Regions from separate parts of the Ideonella azotifigens genome, predicted to be linked through region 3. Evidence: predicted binding sites of a transcription regulator. Region 3 holds the regulator's gene; each other region holds the start of a gene.

The links. The regulator FNR, encoded in region 3, switches genes on or off when oxygen is low (the NO sensors DNR and NnrR bind a similar motif). The targets are predictions, from matches to a motif close to TTGATNNNNATCAA.
Region 1: the regulator FNR is predicted to act here: its motif matches at 1,346-1,359, upstream of ubiM (5-demethoxyubiquinol-8 5-hydroxylase UbiM).
Region 2: the regulator FNR is predicted to act here: its motif matches at 2,080-2,093, upstream of LRH25_RS25170 (universal stress protein).
Region 4: the regulator FNR is predicted to act here: its motif matches at 1,575-1,588, upstream of LRH25_RS24540 (universal stress protein).

What each region holds. Positions count from the first base shown of each region.
Region 1 is NZ_JAJNKD010000016.1:90,122-93,438, reverse strand. It holds gene LRH25_RS25670 (HD-GYP domain-containing protein) at 1-1,229, opposite strand, end outside; gene ubiM (5-demethoxyubiquinol-8 5-hydroxylase UbiM) at 1,432-2,628, shown strand; gene parC (DNA topoisomerase IV subunit A) at 2,641-3,317, opposite strand, start outside.
Region 2 is NZ_JAJNKD010000015.1:144,499-147,815, forward strand. It holds gene LRH25_RS25160 (dienelactone hydrolase family protein) at 1-567, shown strand, start outside; gene LRH25_RS25165 (ZIP family metal transporter) at 648-1,424, shown strand; gene LRH25_RS25170 (universal stress protein) at 1,571-2,005, opposite strand; gene LRH25_RS25175 (sulfurtransferase) at 2,126-2,995, opposite strand; gene LRH25_RS25180 (DMT family transporter) at 3,013-3,317, opposite strand, start outside.
Region 3 is NZ_JAJNKD010000004.1:423,437-426,753, reverse strand. It holds gene ccoG (cytochrome c oxidase accessory protein CcoG) at 1-450, shown strand, start outside; gene LRH25_RS12400 (hypothetical protein) at 474-707, shown strand; gene LRH25_RS12395 (hypothetical protein) at 682-1,002, shown strand; gene fnr (fumarate/nitrate reduction transcriptional regulator Fnr) at 1,061-1,801, opposite strand; gene hemN (oxygen-independent coproporphyrinogen III oxidase) at 1,922-3,317, shown strand, end outside.
Region 4 is NZ_JAJNKD010000015.1:812-4,128, forward strand. It holds gene LRH25_RS24535 (TonB family protein) at 1-128, opposite strand, end outside; gene LRH25_RS24540 (universal stress protein) at 978-1,406, opposite strand; tRNA gene LRH25_RS24545 (tRNA-Ala) at 1,770-1,845, opposite strand; gene LRH25_RS24550 (hypothetical protein) at 1,912-2,718, opposite strand; gene LRH25_RS24555 (TolC family protein) at 2,930-3,317, shown strand, end outside.

The sequences.
Region 1 (3,317 bases), on a different contig from region 3:
TCCAGCAGCCAGAGCTGCTCGAGGTCGGCAAAGCGCCAGGCGTCAGGCACCTCGGGGCCGAGGATGCGGTTCTTGGCCGAGCCATCGGCCAGGTCCAGCACATAAGGCGTGATGCGGTGCCGCTCGCCAATGTCGTAGAAGACACGCACACGCGGCGTCAACAGCGCGCTGCTGTTGAGCGCCAGCACCACGGCCAGGTGCTCTGACTGCAGCCGCACCAGCGAACCCACCGGGTAGATGCCCACGGCCTTGACGAAATGCTGGAACACGGCGTTGTCGAACTGCCCCTTGGCCTGGGCCATTTGCCGCATCGCGTCGCCCGGGTCCCAGGGCGTGCGGTAAGGCCGGCGTGAGGTCACCGCGTCGTACACATCGCAGACCGCGGCCATGCGGGCCAGCACGCCAATGCGCTCTCCCGCCTGCGCGTCCGGATAGCCGCTGCCGTCCACCCGTTCGTGGTGATGCAGGCAGGCGTTCAGCACGGCCGGGCTGTAGCCGCCTTCGGCCTTGAGCATGTCGTGGCTGTGGCGCACATGGGTCTTCATCAGCGCCAGTTCTTCGGGACTGAGCCGGCCGGGCTTGTTCAACAGCTCGGTCGGCAGCGCCGCCTTGCCAATGTCCAGCACCAGCCCGGCCAGCCCGGCTTCGCGCACCATGGCCGGCGGCAGCCCCATCTGGCGGGCCAGGCCGACCATCAGCGCGCACACCGCCACCGCGTGCATGTAGGTGTAGTCGTCCACCGTCTTCAGCCGGGCCACGCTGGCCAGCGCCCCGGGCTTGCGGGACATCGCATCGACGATGCCCTCGACCACCGGCAGGCAGGTCTTGGCGTCCACCGCCTGGCCCAGGCGGGCTGCGTCGAAAAGGCCCATCACGCTGCCCATGGCCTGCCGGCTGACCTGCAGGGCATCGGTGTAGCGAGGCCCCACCGGGTCCAGCGCCGGATGCGGCAAGGGCAGAGGCGAGTCCTCTTCTTCGGCCGGCGTTGCCAAGGCCTCTGCGCCGACGACCGCCACCGCGTCTTTGGCCTCGTCTGCCAGAGGCACGTCCAGGCCGCGTTCGGTGTCGATGACGACTTCGGCAATGCCGGCTTCGAGGATGCGCGCAATGTCCCGCTGGTCACGCAGCAGGAATTTGGAACGCCAGAACGGATGATCCATCCACGAGCCGGTGAGCTGGTGGAGGAACATGCCCAGTTGCAACTGAGGGGAAGGTATGGTCTTCAGCACGAGGGCAGCATGCCACGTCGGCTGTGAGGGCAATCACCGGAAAAGACGGGCGGAAGTAGACACCCGTGCGGAGGCAAGCCCTCTTCGAACCGGCCGCGGCAATGCGTGAATGGGTCGTGAGGCAGATCAAACGCCACGCTGGAAGGTGCCGCTAAGGTGCGGTGGTTCCTCACGCGCAGCTCTCGCGCCGAAAGCCTTGCCCATGCCCCACGCCTCCGCCGCATCTGTTGACGTGCTGATCGCCGGCGCCGGCCCCGCAGGACTTGCACTGGCCATTGCCCTGGCCCGCCAAGGCCTGCGCATCACCGTGCTGGAACAGGCGCCCTGGGCCGCATTGGCCAAGCCGGCGGAAGACGGACGGGACATCGCGCTCACACACCGCTCGCGGCGAATCCTGGAGGAGTTGGGCATTTGGCAGCGTCTTCCCGCCGCCGAGATTGCGCCGCTGCGCCAGGCCCATGTGCACGACGGCGGCATGCCGTGGCCGCTGCAATTCGATGCACGCAGCGACGGGCACGAGGCCCTGGGCTGGCTGGTGCCGAACCACCGCCTGCGGGAAGCCGCCTGGGCCGTGGCGCAACACACGCCCGGCGTCCAGGTCGAAACGCAGGCCTGCGTCGTTCGATTTGAGGCACAGCCGGCAGTGGCCGTGCTGGACACTGCCGACGGCCGCCGCTGGCAGGCGCCGCTGGTGGTGGCCGCGGACAGCCGCTTTTCCGCGCTGCGCCGGATGGCGGGATTGCCGGCCCGCTCGCTGGATTTCGGCCGCACCGCCATCGTCTGCCGGGTTGCCCACACCTTGCCGCACCAGGGCATTGCCCACGAATGTTTTCGCTACGGCCTGACCCTGGCCATGTTGCCCATGGCAGGTCTGCAAAGCTCCGCGGTGCTGACCGTGCGCCAGGCAGAGGCCGCTGGCTGGCTGGACATGGACGACCAATCCTTCGCCGCACGACTCACCGAGCAGTTCGGACCGTCGCTGGGCGGCTTGCACCTGGCCGGGCAGCGGCATGCCTACCCGCTGGTGGCCGTGCAGGCCTTGCGGCTGGTGGGCCCGCGCATCGCACTGATCGGGGACGCGGCGGTCGGCATGCACCCGGTCACCGCGCACGGCTTCAACTTCGGGCTCTACGGCGTGCAGACCTTGACACGCGAAGTGGCGGCTGCGTTCCGGGCCTGCGGCGATGTCGGCGATGCCCGGGCCCTGCAGCGCTACGCGGCCGAACACCAGCGCACCACCTGGCCGGTCTATCACGGCACCAATGGCGTGGCACAGCTGTTCACAGACGACCGGCCCGCCGCCCGCGCGGCGCGCAAGGTCGTGCTGTGGCTGGCCCAGGTGTTGCCGCCGGTGCGACGCGCCGTGACGCGCCAACTCACCGGCGCAACACCCGCCTGAGCCTGCAGCCGATCAGCCCGCCTGCACCTGGGTTGGCTTCAATACCGCCTCGACCTTGCTGCCCTTGCGCGCACGCTTGCCCTGGTGGCTGGCCAGCGCTGCGCCCTTGATGATTTCATCCTTGGGCTTGCCGCCGCGACCCGCGCCGATCACGCGCAGCTGATCGGCAAACACGGCCACCGAAACCAGCGGATCCTTCGCGTCCACGTCCATCAGCGTCAAGCCCTTGCCGCCATTGGACTGCAGCTTCAGCTCAGCCAGGGGGAAGGTCAGCAGCCGGCCGCTCATCGCCAGGCAGGCCACGTTGACCTGGGCCGGCGCGACGGCAGTCGGCGGCAGCAAGCGGTCGCTGGCCTCCAGCGTCAGGAAGCTCTTGCCGGCTTTCTGGCGGCTGTTCAGGTCGGCCAGGCGCGCCAGCAGGCCAAAGCCGCCGGTGTTGGCCAGCAGCACGATCTGCTCGGGCACGCCGGCAAAGTAGTGCGCAATCTGGCTGCCGGCTTCGAGGTCGATCAGGCTGGTCATCGGCACGCCATCGCCACGGCCGCCCGGCAGCGTGGCCACGGCCACGCTGTAGACCCGACCGCTGGAGCCGAAGACGTAGAGCGTGTCCACGCTGCGGCAAGGAAATACGCCGTGCAGCGCATCGCCCGCCTTGAAGGCCAGCGTGTTCGCATCGACCTCATGCCCCT
Region 2 (3,317 bases), on a different contig from region 3:
TACTGCGCGATTGCGCCCGAGCTGTTCGTGCGCCAGGGTGACCCGGGCAGCTACGGCGAGATCGCCAAGCTGATCAGCGAGGTCGTCGCCAAGGTGCCGGACGCGCAGGTCATGGGCGACCTGGACGCCACCGTCGCCTGGGCCAAGGCGCAGGGCATGGACACCAGCAAGCTGGGCATCACCGGCTTTTGCTGGGGCGGCCGCATCACCTGGCTGTACGCCGCGCACAACCCGGCGGTGAAGGCGGGCGTGGCCTGGTATGGCCGACTGGTGGGCGAGCCGAATGCGCTGTCGCCGAAGAACCCGGTGGACCTGGTGGGCGAGCTGAAGGCGCCGGTGCTGGGCCTGTACGGCGGCAAGGACACCGGCATCACGCTTGACACGGTTGATACGATGAAAAAGGCGTTGGCCAGTGGCAGCCCTGCGGCGAAACAGTCCGAGTTCGTGGTCTACCCCGAAGCCGGCCATGCCTTCAATGCGGACTACCGGGCCAGCTACCTGAAGTCTGCCGCCGACGATGGCTGGCAGCGCTGCAGCGCCTGGTTCCGCAGCCACGGCGTGGCCTGAGTCCTTTCGCAGCAGTCTTCGCATCCTTGCCGGCTTCCAGCCGCGTCCCTCCCGGGCGCGGCTTTGTTTTTGTCTGACCCATGACGCTGTTCTACATTGTGATGTCCACGCTAATCGGCGGCGTGCTGTCGGTGGTCGTGGCTGCTTCGCTGACCTTTGCCGTGCTGAGCAAGCTGGTCAAGCACCTGGTCAGCCTGTCGGCCGGTGTGCTGTTGGGCACCGCGCTGCTGCACGTCATGCCGGAGGCCTTCGAGGGCGGCAAGGCCGAGCCGCACACGCTGTTCGCGGTGCTGCTGGGCGGGTTGCTGTTCTTCTTCCTGCTGGAGAAGGCCGAGCTGTACCGGCACGATCATCACCACGAAGGTGACGGGCACCACCACCACCATCATTTCGATGCCGAACGGGCCGGCCGCGGCGGCTTCAGCGTGCTGCTGGGCGACAGCATCCACAACTTCTGCGATGGCGTGATCATTGCCGCCGCTTTCCTGGCCGACCCGCACCTGGGGCTGACCACCTCGATCGCCATCATCCTGCACGAGATCCCGCAGGAAGTCGGCGACACCATCGTGCTGATCAACGCCGGGCTGAGCCGCAAGCGTGCGCTGTTCTACAACGCGCTGTCCGGCCTCGCGGCCGTGGTCGGTGGCGTGCTGGGCTACTACGTGGTGGGCGCGTGGATCGGCGTGATGCCGTACCTGATGGTGGCCGCGTCCAGCAGCTTCATCTACGTGGCCGTGGCCGACCTACTGCCGCAGATGCAAAAGCGCCTGCCCTGGCGCGACCTGGTGTCGCAGATTGTCTGGATCGGCGCCGGCCTGCTCTTGGTCTCATTCGCCATCAGCTTCATGCACGATTGAATGGGGCACCCGGTCTCGCGAGTACGCAAGACCACCCGCCGGGCGGGTTGGCGCAGCCGCTTGGGGCGGCCCGGCGCCGCTGCGCTGTTGGCGCAACAAGCCACGTGGCTGACGCTGCTACCCGCGAACGGCGGCCTTGGTGCAATTCATTTGACGACGAGCACCGGGATCTTGCAGTGCGTCAAGACCTTCTGCGTCTCGCTGCCCAGCAGCAGCGCGCTGACGCCGCGGCGGCCGTGGGAGGCCATCACGATCAGGTCGCAGCCCTTGTCCTTGGCCAGGTCGACGATGGCTTCCCAGGCGTGCACGGCTTCGACGGTGAAGGCGGTGCAGGGCACGCCAGCGGCGGCTGCGGCGTCGGTCACGACCTTGACGCGGGCGGCAGCAATGCGCTCCTGCGCGTCATAGAACTCCTGCGGCGGCACCGGCTGCATTTCGCTGATGGCGCTGTAGGGGAAGGGCTCCTTGACGCTGATGGTGGTCAGCTTGGCGCCCAGCGTGCGGGCCAGCGTGGTGGCGGCCAGGACGGCCTGGGCGGTGATGTCGGAACCGTCTGTGGGGACCAGGATATGTTGGTACATGCTGCACTCCTTCTGGCGAGCTGGCGACCCGTGGGTCGGGTGCCGACAGTGTGGCCCTGCCTCGTGGCAAGGGCTTGATCTGCCTCAAGCCCAACAGGGGCAAACGGAGTGCCGCCTGTTTCAACTCCTGGCGACAGGCCGGGCCGGGTCGGCTGACCACTCGCTCCACGAGCCAGGGTAGAGGGCCGAGCCGTTCATGCCGGCATGTTCCAGCGCCAGCAGGTTGTGGCAGGCGGTGACGCCGGAGCCGCACTGGTTCACCACCTGCCCGGGTTTCAGGCCCATGGCTTCGAAGGTGGCGCGCAGCGCCGCCGCCGGCAGGAAGCGGCCATCCGAGCCCAGGTTGTCCTTGAAGAAGCGGTTCAGTGCACCAGGGATGTGGCCCGCCACGGCGTCCAGCGGTTCGGTCTCGCCGCGGAAGCGTTCGCCGGCCCGCGCGTCCAGCACTGTGACCCGGCCGAGCTGGCGCAGCAGCGTGTCGGCCTGCACGGTCGGCATCGTCGTGTCGCCCAGCGGGTAGCTTGACGCGGGTTGGGCTGGCGCTGCTTCGCCACTTTCGACAGGGCCACCTGCGGCCTGCCACGCGGCCAGGCCGCCGTCCAGCACGGCTACGGCGCCATGGCCGAGCCAGCGCAGCATCCACCAGGCGCGCGCGGCATACGGGCCGCCTTGCTGGTCATAGCAGACGACACCGCGCTCGGGCGTCAGGCCCCAGCTCGCAGCGACTTCTGCAAAGGCCTCGCGCGTGGGCAGCGGATGGCGACCGCCGCGGATCGAGCCTTCCGGACTCTTGGGCGCGCTGAGTTCGTGCTCCAGGTGTGCGTAGCGCGCGCCGGCAATGTGCCGGTCCAGGAAGGCGCGCTCGCCGGCACCGCTGTCCGCCAGGTCGAAGCTGCAGTCCAGCAGCAGCGGTGGCGGCGTTTGCTGCAGCAGCGCTTGCAGCTGCTCGGCGGTGATCAGCGGGGCCCAGGGCTTGGCGGCGGTGCTCATGGTGCGGTGCTCCTTGGTCAGGTGTCGGTTGGCTCGGGTGCGTCCGGTGCGGCCTTGTGGCGCAGCAGCGTGGCGGCCAGGCCGGCGGCAATGATCAGGCCCATGCCCATCAGGGCCGAGCCGGTGATGGGGTCATGGAACACCAGCACGCCAAACAGGAAGGACCAGGCGATGCCCAGGTACTGCAGGCTGGCATTGGTCAGCACCCGGCCGATGGCATAGGCGCGTGTCATCAGGATCTGCGCGCTGGTGGCCAGCAGCCCGGTGGCGACCAGCAGCAGCGCGCCAGTCAGCGTGTGGCCGTGAAAGCCGCTGTCGCTCA
Region 3 (3,317 bases):
AAGCCAGCGCTTGACCTGCCGCACCTGCTGCGGCCCCGGGTGCTGATCTATGGCGCGGTGCTGATCGTCATCGCCGTCGCGTTTGTCACCAGCCTCAGTCTGCGCCGCACGCTGAAGGTGGACGTGGTGCGCGACCGCGCCACGCTGGCGCGCATCGTTGAAGACGGCCTGGTCGAGAACGTCTTCCGGCTGCAGTTGATGAATGCCACCGAGCAGCCACAGCGCTATCACGTGGCAGTGCAGGGCATTCCCGGCGCTGTGCTGTCCGGCAGCCCGGAGGTCAGCCTGCTGCCTGCCGAAGCCCGCTGGGTGACGCTCGCGGTGCGGGTGCCGCCCGAGCAGGCGGCGGCCTTGAAACCGGGCGCCCACCCGATCCGTTTCGAGGTGTCGCCGCTGGGCGCCGCGGGTGCCGCGGTGAGCGAAAAGTCCTCGTTTGTGATCCCCCGCTGATTCCGCCAACAAGGAGACAAGCCATGAAGGCAAGGCCCATCGAACAGTTTCAACCGACCTTGCCCTGGTGGCGGGTGCCCACTGCCTGGATGGTGTTTGGCGGCCCCGCCCTCGTGGTGGTGGCGAGCTTCGCCACCTTCGGCCTGGCGCTGCACGGCCGGGACCGGCCGCTGCTGGAGGCGGGCAGCGCAGAGCAGGGGGCCACGACCGATGCCATGCAGGCGCGCAATCATGCTGCCAGCCCCGCACGCCGTTGAGGAAGACGAGCCGGAGGAGCGCACCGTCGCTTTCCGGCCCAGGCTTCGCAGCAGGCTGCTGCTGGTGCTCTGGCCTGCATTCGTGATGGCGGGCCTGCTCGCCGGCCTGATGTTCGCCTTCGTGGACCCCGGCAGCGTGCACGACCTGCCAGGCAGCGGCGAATCCGAATGGTCGCGCAACGCCATCTGTTCGCTGGCATTCCTGGTCTTCTGGGTCACGACCGCCATTTCGTCGGCCGCTACTTTGTGGCTGGTGGGCGGCTTGCGGCGCGAGCGCGAGGCGGCGCCCGAATGACCGCTGGCGCCGCGGAGCGTGTCACGCAGGGGGGTGGCACCGCCGCGGCTCGGCTGGATCAGCCGTGCGCGTTGTTTACCAGGCGCTGCAAGGCCTCGGGGTCCAGCACGTCGATCTGCCGCTGGCGTACCGCCAGCACGCCGTCTTCCTGGAACTTCGAGAAGCAGCGGCTCACGGTCTCCAGCTTCAGGCCCAGGTAGGTGCCAATCTCCTCGCGTGTCATGCGCAGCACAAGTGACGAGGGCGAGAAGCCGCGCGCCTTGAGCCGCTGCGAGAGGTTCAGCAGGAACACTGCCAGGCGCTCTTCGGCTCGCATGCTGCCCAGCAGCAGCATCACGCCATGGTCGCGCACGATCTCGCGGCTCATGATCTTGTGGAACTGGCGCTGCAGGCCGGGGAATTCGCGCGAGAGCTGCGTGAGCTGGCTGTAGGGAATCACGCAGACCTGAGAGTCCTCCAGCGCCACGGCGTCGCAGGCATGGTGGTCGTTGCCAATGCCGTCCAGCCCCAGCAATTCGCCTGCCATCTGGAAGCCGGTGACCTGGTCGCGTCCGTCTTCAGGCGTGATGCGGGTCTTGAAGAAGCCGGTGCGCACCGCGTAGACCGCTTCGAACGGATCGCCGTGGCGAAACAGCGTGTGGCCGCGGCGCACGCTGCGGCGGGTGGCAACCATGCCGTCCAGGCGTTGCAGTTCGTCGTCCGGAATGCCCACCGGCAGGCACAGCTCGCGCAGATTGCAGTGTGAGCAGGCCACATTGGGCTTGGCCTGGGCGGCGCAGGCATCGGTCAGGGGAATCATGGCGGGGCAGTCTTGATGTGAGACAACAAAGGTCCGGGACCTGATTGTTCAAGCCCGGCTGCTGTGGGCGCTTGCGCCAGATCAAGCCGGCCAAGGCCGGTGCCGGGCAGCATGCCGGGCATGACAGTCCTTTCGTCGACCTCCGCTGGCGCAGAGCAGGCGTCGCCGCTGCTGCCCGAGGCCTTGCTGCGGCGCTTCGACGCCCCCGGCCCGCGCTACACCTCCTACCCCACGGCAGACCGCTTCGTCGAAGCCTTCGGCCCGGCCGAGTGCCGCCGAGCGCTGGCGTTGCGCGGCGGCGGCGCGGCGCTGGGCGGGCCGCTGTCGGTCTACGTGCACATCCCGTTCTGCGAGTCGGTCTGCTACTACTGCGCCTGCAACAAGGTCATCACCCGCCACCACGAGCGCGCCACCGAATACCTGCAGGCGCTGGACACCGAGATCGGCCTGGTGCGCGCCGCACTGGGCGACGGCCCGTCGGCTTCGCAGCTGGTCTCGCAGCTGCACCTGGGCGGCGGCTCGCCGACCTTCCTGTCCGACGAGGAGCTGGGCCGCCTGCTGGCCTCGCTGCGCGCCGCCTTCGGCTTCACCGAGGGTGCGGAGCTCTCGATCGAGGTCGACCCGCGCACCGTCAGCGCCGAGCGCCTGGCCCACCTGCGCACACTGGGCTTCAACCGCATCAGCTTCGGCGTGCAGGACTTCGATCCGCAGGTGCAGCAGGCGGTGCACCGCGTGCAGCCGTTCGAAAGCGTGAAAGCCTTGATGGTCAGCGCGCGCGAACTGGGCTTCGCCTCCATCAATGCCGACCTGATCTACGGCCTGCCGCAGCAGACGCCGGCCAGCTTCGCGCGCACCATTGCGCAGATCGGCGAACTGCGGCCGGACCGCCTGGCGCTGTACGCCTATGCCCACCTGCCGCAGCGCTTCAAGCCGCAGCGCCGCATCGACACCCTGCAGCTGCCCAGCGCCGCGCAACGTGTGGAAATGCTGGGCGGTGCCATCGCCGGCTTGCTGGGTCGCGGCTACACCTATGTGGGCATGGACCACTTCGCGCTGCCGGACGATCCTCTTGCCGTGGCCAAGCGCGAAGGTCGGCTGCACCGCAATTTCCAGGGCTACAGCACCCAGCCCGATTGCGACCTGATCGGCCTGGGCGTGTCGGCCATCGGCCGCGTGGGCGCGAGCTACCACCAGAACGCCAAGACCCTGCCCGAGTACTACGACGCGCTGCGCCAGGGCGAACTGCCGGTGCAGCGCGGCGTGGCGCTGGTGAGGGACGACCTGGTGCGGCGCGCCGTCATCATGGCGCTGATGTGCCAGGGCCGGGTCGACTTCGAATCCATCGAACTCGCTCACCTGATGGACATGCGCAGCTACTTCGCCACCGAGCTGCAGCAGCTGGCGCCGCTGGCCGAGGCAGGGTTGGTCGAGATCGAGCCGGATGCCTTGCAGGTCACCGCCACCGGCTGGTACGTGGTGCGCGCAGTGGCCATGGTCTTCGACCGCTACCTGCAGA
Region 4 (3,317 bases), on a different contig from region 3:
GCGACCTCCACGACCCGACGTGCCAAGCCACTCACCAGGGCGTAGCCCAGCAAAACGTGCAGCACGATCACCACCATCAGCCCCACAGGGTGCTTGCGGGGGCTGCGCTGCGATTCAGCGAAATCCACTCATTCCTCCAGTCGCCCTCGAAGGACGCTGTCTTTCTCATCGGCAACGGCCTTTTGGGCCGCGAAAAACGCCACTATAGCGGGCAATTTCTGCCTGCCATTACAGGCTTGACCCTAATGATTCACGGCAAAACCGGCTTCAGCCCTTGTAACCAGCCGGTTGAAAGGGCTGTTTGCCGAGTGTTGCAGTGCTTCAGTCGCGGTCAGCCGCAGCACTTGGACAAAGCGGATCCTGGAAGCGATTTTTGTGCCAGTGCTCCTTCCCAACCGGGCACCAACTTGGCGCATTTGCCGCTTTGACTCGGGACAAGAGGCAAACCGCGTGCCGCGGCGCGTGGCGCAGAAAGGGAATTCCCCCTGCAGGTGCAAGGAGGCGTGACCAGACGCGGCTGCGCGCTAAATTGCCTGATCGTCGCCAACGGCGCCGGAAGAGTTTGACAGCCTCGAACCACAGCAGGCCCGGCCTGGCCATGCAGTCTGCCGCCAGCAGCGCCACAGTAGCGGGCGCCGAGAACGAGAATGGTCCGCTGTAGGAGGTAATGGGCATACGGTGCCCAGTACGGCCAGCGTGCCCGCCACCACGGCCGAACTGGCGCTTGGAAGCGGCGTTGCCGAGCATGGCACGCGCACCCAGACCCTGGCGCCCGCATGCACCGCGAGCAAGGGCAGCCACATCGGTTCGGATGCCACCTTGCGTGCCGGCTTCAACACGCTGCGCAGCTTGCGCACCGCTGATTCGTTCGGCCCGTCGCGGGCCAGGCGCAGGCGAGCCTTGGCCTCGCTCAGCCGGTCGTCACCGACGGGCCAGTTGCCGCCGGCTTTCGGGATCGGCGGCGAAGACGCGGCGGTTCACTTCACAAGCACGACAGGCATTTCGGCGGTCGCCAGCACGCGCTGCGCGGCCGAGCCGAGCAGCAGGTCGGCGACGGCGCCGCGGCCTTTTGCGCCAAGCGCAATCAGGTCGAACTTGCCCGCCTTCGCGCAATGCACGATTTCCTGTGCGACGTGGCCTGTGCGCACTTCCATGTCGTGCTTGATGCCGGCCGAATCGAGCAGCTTCCTGGCGGGCTTGAGTTCCTTCTCGCTGAGTTCACGCAAGTAGTCGGCCACGGCCTCCTTGCCCACGAAGGCCTTGGCATGCCGCAGCCCGACATCGTCGTGCACGCTGATCAGGGTGACGGTGTTGCTGGTGGACGAGAGCGACTGCAGCAACTTGATGGCGTACTTGACGGCATGCAAGGCGGGCTTCGAGCCATCGGTGGCGACGAGAATTTTCATGCGGGCATCCTGTCTGATGCGGCACTGTCCTGCTCATCGAGCGGGGGCATGCGCCGCAAGGGCTTGTATTGGGCAATGTGGTGAGGAAGCAGCCCTGGCTGGCAGACGGATCGGCAGGCAACCAGTGCTGTGTCGCCCCGAGTTCAACACCGCCGCACCGGCGGTCGCTTGATCCAACGCAAACCAGCCAGCTGGCTGCGCGCAGACGCGCGAGCCGCCCGAATGGCGGATGCGTCGGTCTTGGTTTCGACAGGGAGGTGGACCCTGGTGGTTGGGCCCTGACGGGACACACGGGCCGGCCATGACGACGCCTCAGTGGTTCCAGGGAGCTCGCCGGATTCACGCTGAATCCTGGCGGAGCAGTGGTGGAGATGAGGAGGATCGAACTCCTGACCTTCGCATTGCGAACGCGACGCTCTCCCAGCTGAGCTACACCCCCACTGCAATTCAGTATAGCAGCGCGAAATTGGGCCGCAGAGGCGTGAATCTCAGCACTTTCACCGGGTTAGGCGCGAATCGAGCGCAGGTAGTCCAGCACCCTGGCGGTGCGCCATTCGGCGTCAAGCTGACAGCCCGCTGCACGGGCGCGCCGGCAGGCTTGCACAGCCTCTTGCCGCGTGTCCGTGGTCCAGGGGCGCAGGTCGGCCGGCAGGTCTGGCAACTGCAGTTCCGGTGGTGGCGCCGGGCCATCGCGCAGCCAGGCTTCGGCCTGCTGGAAAGCGTCGCGGCGCATCAGGTCGATCATGTAGTCGCAGGCCGACTGCAGCCCTGGCCGCAGCTTGCCGGCGCTGACCGTGATGATGGGCAGCAAGGGGGCGAGCGTCGGCACTAGGTGGTTGGCGTAGACCGTCGCGTGCCAGTAGCGCTCGGCCGTCTGGCGGAAGTGCGCCAGGTCGCGCACCGGCACCAAACCGGACTGTTCGATGGGCAGGATCTCGATCTGCGGTTTGGTGACGAACACCGTGTCGTTGGACACGTCCACGTACAGCGCGCCGAACTGGATCGCGTTCTGGAAATACTGCTCGCGCAGCACGCCCCAGATGCTGCGCACCACGCCCCCTTGGGCGACGAAGTCGTGCAATGCCTGCGTGACCGGATCGGCCGGCTTTGTCAGGCGTTGCGCCAGCCGGGCGTACAGGTCCTGCGTGATCTCCTCGCAGCGGCCGTATGGGTAGGCCTTGCCGCCGGCCAGCGGGAGGCGCTTGGCCAGCACCGCGTCTGTTTCGGCACGCAGGGCCAGGAAGTAAGGCATCAACTGGTCGGTCAACGGTCCCAGGCATTGGGCGGTCAGCGCCACCTGGGCGGCGTCCACGGGCACGATTTCCTGGGGCAGGCATGGCTTCACACAGTCGATTCTGCAACGCATCCGCGCCGCCGGGCCGATGGGCGGTCGCCAGAGACAGAGGTGTTTCGCCCCGCTTCTGTGCACCCTTGCTTGCGCCCAGCCTTCCTATGCTGCGAGCTCGGTCTCACACGCTTTGCGCACGGCCCTGCGGCGCTTCGAACTTCCTACAAGAATCACCATGCTTGCATTTGCCAAGACCTTGCTCGTGGCTGCCGCGGCGCTCGCCCTGAGTGCCTGCGCCTCGCTGCAGCCGCAGCCGCTGGCCGGCGCCGAGATCAGCGACATCACCCAGGCCGACAAGCTCGCGCTGCAGCAGAACGCCGCGCCGTTGGACGGCCCGTTGAGCCTCGAAGCCGCCATTGCCCGGGCCCTCAAGTACAACGCCGAGCGCCGCGTGCGCCGCATGGAAGAGGTGGTGGCTTTTGGCGGGCTGGACGCGGCCAACCTGGACATGCTGCCGCGCCTGGTGGCTTCGGCCGGCTACCGCAACCGCGACAACGACCTGCTGGTGCTCAGCAAGGACCTGGCCACCGGCACCGTGATTGGCGGCCAGACGATTTCCTCCA